Verminephrobacter eiseniae EF01-2: one gene and its partner. The protein of the gene in region 2 interacts with the protein of the main gene of each other region in a pairwise test. Links are inferred from orthologs where the notes say so. Each region holds a gene or a part of one and is shown on either strand. Other genes may lie near its edges.

Evidence for each region.
Region 1: the proteins of VEIS_RS01055 (region 2) and rho interact in binary tests that used the Escherichia coli proteins (3 or more experiments, as listed by UniProt). The link is inferred for Verminephrobacter eiseniae EF01-2 from one-to-one orthologs.

The regions. Positions count from the first base shown.
Region 1 is NC_008786.1:2,945,213-2,948,458, reverse strand. Bases 19-2,946 are described here. They hold rho (transcription termination factor Rho), read right to left. Parts: upstream 2,150-2,946; coding sequence 887-2,149; downstream 19-886. Other genes in these bases: VEIS_RS24760 (NYN domain-containing protein), read left to right, coding at 2,532-2,946; VEIS_RS12695 (pseudouridine synthase), read left to right, coding at 19-865. In the rest of the region: more of VEIS_RS12695, read left to right, coding at 1-18; more of VEIS_RS24760, read left to right, coding at 2,947-3,246. UniProt on the Escherichia coli protein: Facilitates transcription termination by a mechanism that involves Rho binding to the nascent RNA, activation of Rho's RNA-dependent ATPase activity, and release of the mRNA from the DNA template.
Region 2 is NC_008786.1:232,658-235,763, reverse strand. What follows is about bases 23-2,810. They hold VEIS_RS01055 (YhbY family RNA-binding protein), read right to left. Parts: upstream 1,761-2,810; coding sequence 1,284-1,760; downstream 23-1,283. Other genes in these bases: ftsH (ATP-dependent zinc metalloprotease FtsH), read left to right, coding at 2,628-2,810; VEIS_RS01050 (RlmE family RNA methyltransferase), read left to right, coding at 1,793-2,521; VEIS_RS01060 (hypothetical protein), read right to left, coding at 529-1,287; VEIS_RS01065 (LysR substrate-binding domain-containing protein), read left to right, coding at 23-417. In the rest of the region: more of VEIS_RS01065, read left to right, coding at 1-22; more of ftsH, read left to right, coding at 2,811-3,106.

The DNA of each region.
Region 1 (3,246 bases), 2.7 Mb from region 2 along the record:
CAGTTGCGTGGTGCTGCCGACGCGGGGCCAGGGCAGCATGCTGGACTTTCTCGCGCAGCGCTTGCCGATGGTGGCGCGCGAGCAGTGGCGCCAGCGCATGCACGCCGGCGATGTGGTCGATGAGCGCGGCCGGTGCGTTGCGCCCGAGCAGCCGTTCGAGGGCGGCCTGCGCCTGTATTACTACCGCAGCCTGAGCGCCGAGCCGGTGCTGCCGTTTGCCCCGACGCTGCTGCACCAAGACCCGCATCTGGTGGTGGCCGACAAGCCGCACTTCATGCCGGTGACGCCCTCGGGCCGCTACCTGCAGCACACGCTGCTGGTGCGCCTGAAGCGCCAACTGGGCTTGCCGCAGTTGTCGCCCGTGCACCGCATCGACCGCGATACCGCCGGGCTGGTCCTGCTGTCGGTGCAGCAATGCACCCGGGGCGCGTACCAGGCCCTGTTTCGCGAGCGGCGGATCACCAAGCATTACGAGGCGATTGCGCCCTGGCGCGCCGACGTGGTTTTCCCCCGCGATCACACGAGCCGCATCGAGCCTGGCCCGCAGTTCTTTCGCATGCAGGAGGTGCCGGGCCCGCCCAACAGCCACACCCATATGCAATTGCTGGCGGTGGCCGGCGACTGGGCGCATTACCGCCTGTCCCCGAGCACCGGAAAGCGGCATCAGCTGCGGGTGCATATGGCGGCCCTGGGCTTGCCGCTGCGCAACGATCCGTTCTACCCGGTGGTCGACGACCCGCCCCCGGGGGACTATTCGCGGCCATTGCAGTTGCTGGCGCGCGCGCTGGAGTTCGTCGATCCGCTCAGCGGTGAGCGGCGGGTGTTCGAAAGTGAGCGGCGGCTGGCCATGCCGCCCGGTGAATGACCGGCTCGACCGCGACGGGCTTCACCCGCCCCGGCGCATCATGTCGAAGAAGTCCACATTGGTCTTGGTGGCCTTCATGTTCTTGATCATCAGTTCCATGGACTCGATTTCATCCATGCTGTACATGAACTGGCGCAGGATGCGGGTCTTTTGCAGGATCTCGGGCGCCAGCAGCAGTTCTTCGCGCCGCGTGCCGCTCTTGTTCAGTTCGATCGCGGGGAATACGCGCTTTTCGTACAGGCGGCGGTTCAGGTGGATTTCGCAGTTGCCGGTGCCCTTGAATTCTTCAAAGATCACTTCGTCCATGCGGCTGCCGGTGTCGACCAGCGCCGTGGCGATGATGGTCAGCGAGCCGCCTTCTTCGACCTTGCGCGCGGCGCCGAAAAAGCGCTTCGGGCGTTGCAGGGCGGCGGCATCGACCCCGCCGGACAGCACCTTGCCCGACGAGGGCACCACGTTGTTGTAGGCGCGGGCCAGGCGGGTGATGGAGTCCAGCAGGATCACCACGTCTTTCTTGAGCTCGACCAGGCGCTTGGCGCGCTCGATCACCATTTCGGCCACATGCACATGGCGCGCAGCGGGCTCGTCGAAGGTCGAGGCGATGATCTCGCCCTTGACCGTGCGCTGCATCTCGGTCACTTCTTCCGGGCGCTCATCGACCAGCAGCACCATCAGGTGCACATCGGGGTTGTTGGCCGTGATCGCGTGCGCGATGTGCTGCATCATCACCGTCTTGCCGCTCTTGGGCGGGGCCACGATCAGCGCGCGCTGGCCGCGACCCAGCGGCGCAATGATGTCGATGATGCGGCCGGTGATGTTCTCCTCGCCCTTGATTTCGCGCTCCAGCCGCATCTGCTCCTTGGGGAACAGCGGCGTCAGGTTCTCGAACATCACCTTGTGCTTGTTCTGCTCGGGCGGGCCGCCGTTGACGGCGTCGAGCTTGGTCAGGGCAAAGTAGCGCTCGCCATCCTTGGGCGTGCGCACCTCGCCTTCGATCATGTCGCCCGTGTGCAGGTTGAAGCGGCGCACCTGGCTGGGCGAGATGTAGATGTCATCGGTGCTGGCGGTGAAACTGGTGTCGGGGCTGCGCAGAAAGCCGAATCCGTCAGGCAGGATTTCCAGAACGCCGTCGGCAAACACCTGCTCGCCCGTTTTGGCGCGCTTTTTGATGATGGCAAACATCAGCTCCTGCTTGCGCATGCGGCCGGTGTTTTCGATTTCGAGGTCTTCAGCTTGCTTGAGGACTTCAGACACATGCAGTGCCTTGAGTTCGTTTAAGTGCATGGATGGGCTCTTTGGCGCAGCGGGTGGGATCTTGGGGCGGGGGATGGTGATCCGGGGGCGGATGAACTGCTGCTTGCAGATCCGGCCCTGAGGGGATCCCGGTTCGGCTGCCGATGTCTATGCAGGCCGATGGTCTGGGCGCGATTATGGCAGGAAAAATACCCGGCGCCCTGCCCAACGTGGTGCATGGCCATCGAACGGCAGAAACAGATGGCCGCAGCGGGCTTGTCTTTTGCGCACCGCCCTGCCCTCTGGACGGTCGCACCGGCATTCGGCCACATATACTTTCGCCCCGGCTGGCCGGGCCCTTCCTTATCTGTCCGGGCCCGGCCAACATCTGCCCCCCGCGCCAGGGGGCTTATCTATTTTTGGGAGAGCAAAAATGAATCGCTTCGTCGTGATGGTCGATGCCGACTACCTTTTTCGCCAGGCCATCGACATCGTCAGCAACCGGGCAAGCACCTCGCGGGCCGACCTGGATATCGTCGATCCGGCCGGCCTCATCGAGGCGCTGCTGGATAAATCACGCTCTACGCTGGATCTGACCCGCAAAGAACTGCTGCGTGTCTACTGGTATGACGGCGTGATGGCCAACGGCTTCACGCCTCAACAGCGATCCCTGGCCAACATCGATGACGTGCAGTTTCGCGCCGGCACGATCAACGGCCGAGACCAGCAAAGGGACATTGCGTCCCTGATCGCCACCGATCTGCTCGAACTGGCTGGTCATCACGCCATCTGTGATGCCGTCTTGGTGACTGGCGACAGCGACCTGGCTGTCGGCATCGATATGGCAAAAAAGCACGGGGTTCGTATTGCCGTGCTGGGGGTGGAAGATCCTGCAACCGGTGTTGCCCGCCATCGAAGTGCCGAGATCGCCTGCAGGGCAGATCGTGTGGGCCTGCTCGGGCAGGCGGAGCTTGCGCAAGTCCTCCGGTATGCCCCGTCTGGCCAGTCGGCGCCGGCGCAACAGTCGGTCGCCGCGTCGGGCCAGGCCATCGATCTGATCGACCGTGTGCGGATCGAAGCAGCGGTCAAGGCATTTATCGATCAGCAGACTGCGCCCCTGACCGGCACCGTGAACCACGCGGCCAAGC
Region 2 (3,106 bases):
GCCATTACTTTCGTGACTGGCGCCGACACCCCAGGGCTGGAGGGTCCGCTGGACTTGGCCGACCTGTGCCGGCTGCCCTGGGTGCTGCCCCCGCGCAACTCCCTGGTCTGGATGACGCTGCGGCGTGAACTGACACTGCACGGCCACGGCTTGCCACACGGTGTCGTGGAAGCCAGCTCGATCCCGGCAATCGGCACCATCTTGCACCATGCGGCGGGGACTGTCGGCGCGCTCCGTGCCGACGCTGGCCGCTATCTCATCCACCACCATGGGCTGAGAATGCTGGAAGTGGTGCCCAGCATGTCCTTGCCGCGCGTGGGCATCATGCGCCTGCGTTCGGCGCCGCCGGAGGCGTCATTGGACGCACTGCTGGCCATGGTGCGAACGGAGGTGCTGCGGATGTTCCGTTCGCACTGATTCGGTGGCGCACCGGGCGCAATCCGGGGCCGCCTTGCATTGGGGCACCGCTCAACCACTGGGTGCGCCGGTACTCCGAACAACCAAACCCGGACCCGTGGAACGAGCCCGCTATTCGCGCCAATGCTCTGCCACCCAGGCGGCAGGGCGGATATGGCGCCAACGGCGATTGCGCCGTCCGGCCAGCGCGTCCGGCGGATTGCATTCCCCGTGAAAAATCACGATGCGCGCCCCGGCGGGCAACACTGGCGGGCGCCAGTAGTTGGTCGGCCAGGGCGGTATGCCGTGGTATTTGAAACTCGGGCACCATGCGGCAGGCCAATACTGCAATTTGCCCTGCCGATGCAAAAAGTCGGACAGGTAGGCTTGCTCGTTGCGAAACTGTGCCCGCAATTGGGCGCAATGCCCGCGAAAATGCTCCAGCACATCCGCATGTGCGCCAAGCTCGAAGCGGTACACCGACGAATTGCCCGTGACGCGCCAAGGGCGCTTGTAGTCATGGATGATCAGGAACTCGCCCGGGTGGGTGAAAAACTCATCCAGCCCGGCGGTGATGACCACATCGACATCGAGGAACAAGGCCGTGCCTTGCAGCCCATGCAGGTCTGCGCTGAAGGTGAGCAGTTTGTTCCAGCCGCGCTCGGGAATGCCCGCAGGCAGCGCCAGCGGGGGTATGGGCAGGCACTGCACTTCGCTGCGGATGCCGGCGCCGTCGTCGGTCAGGCAGACAAAACCAAACTCGCCCCGCAGGTGCCGCCGCACCATCGCATAGAGCCGGTTGACATATTCGGGGCCGTATTTCGTGCCCCATTTCATGCACAGGATATGGCGCGCCCGGGCCGCGCTGGCCGGTTCTGCCAGGAGGCTCATCCGTTGGCCTGGCGCTTCTTGACCGATTTTTGCAGGGGCCGGGCGCGCTTGATCCGCCCGCCCGGCGTCAAGCGCTGATTGCCCAGCACGCGCAACTGTTTGATTTCGGGGCGCTGGCCGCCACGTTTGCTGTATTTGAGCACTCTGACATCGCGCGGGCCGGGGCCACGGTCTTCATCGACCACGCGCTCCTTGACCGGCAGCGGGCGCCACAGCACCAGCAGCTTGCCGATATGCTGGACCGGGGCCGCGTTCAGATCCGCCGTCAACTGCTGGTACATGCGCTCGCGGGCGGCGCGGTCGTCATTGAAAACCCGCACCTTGATCAGCCCGTGGGCGTTCAGTGCAGCGTCGATCTCCCTGAGCACGGCAGGCGTCAGGCCATCACTGCCGATCAGTACCACGGGGGCCAGGCGATGGGCATGGGCGCGCTGTTCCCGGCATTGCGCAGGCGTCAGTTCGATAGAGGGCATGGGCCGTATTATCGGGGCAGGAAGAAAAAGCGATGAAAGTCAAAACCCGCAGCAAGAAGGTCAACAAAGCCTGGCTCGATCAGCATGTCAATGACCCCTACGTCCAACGGGCCCGCAAAGAGGGCTACCGTGCCCGCGCCGCTTACAAGCTCAGGGAGATCGACGAGCAACTGGGACTGATCAGACCGGGCTACACCGTGGTCGACCTCGGCGCAACCCCGGGGGCCTGGAGCCAGTACCTGCGCCGGCGCATGGCGGCCGAGGGCGCCATCATCGCACTGGACATTCTCCCGATGGAACCCCTGGAAGGCGTGACCTGTCTGCATGGCGATTTTCGCGCACCCGATGTGCAACAGCGCCTGGAGCAGGCCCTGGCCGGGCGGGTGGTGGATGTGGTGGTGTCCGACATGGCGCCCAACCTGTCGGGCATCGCGTGCGCCGATGCGGCCCGCATGGCCGACCTGGTGGAGTTGGCCGTGGCTTTTTCTTGCCGGCATTTGAAACCGGACGGAGCGCTGCTGGTCAAGCTGTTCCACGGCAGCGGCTACAGTGATCTGGCCGCGCTGTTCAAGCAGACCTTCCTGCGGGTGGTGCCATTGAAACCCAAAGCCTCGCGCGACAAGTCGTCCGAGACCTTTTTGCTCGGCAGGGGTCTGAAAAAGGCCAGCCCGAACGGGCTTGACTCCCGATCGGGCACGGCCGCCGAGCCTGCGCCATTGGTGCCGATCGGCACCAATTCCATGCCCGCCAACGGAGATTGAGCCCGGCAGCGCCGCTTGAAAGCCTTAAAATACGCCCCATGTACATGCGCTGTGGGCCATGGCGGCCAGGTGTCCGTTTCTCTGTCCCCCGCAACTGGAGTTCCGCTTGAATAATCAGTGGTTTTCAAAAATTGCCGTCTGGCTGGTCATTGCCTTGGTGCTGTTCACGGTGTTCAAACAGTTCGATGCCCGTGGCGCAGCCGGCGCGGGGGCTATCGGCTATTCCGAATTTCTTGAAGAAGTCCGCAATGACCGCATCAGGAGCGCCACCATCCCCGAGGGTTTGAGCGGCGGTGAAATCGTTGCCACGACCACCGATGGCAGCAAGATTCGCACCAATGCATCGGTGCTCGACCGGGGCCTGGTGGGCGACCTGCTCAACCACAACGTCAAATTCGACGTCAAACCCCGCGAAGAAGGCTCCCTGCTGCTGACGCTGCTGATCAACTGGGCCCCCATACTGGCGGTGGTCGGCATCTGGGTGTACTTCATGCGCCAGATGCAAGGGGGCGGCAAGGGCGGCGCATTCAGCTTCGGCAAGAGCAAGGCGCGCATGCTCGACGAAAACAACAACCAGGTCACGTT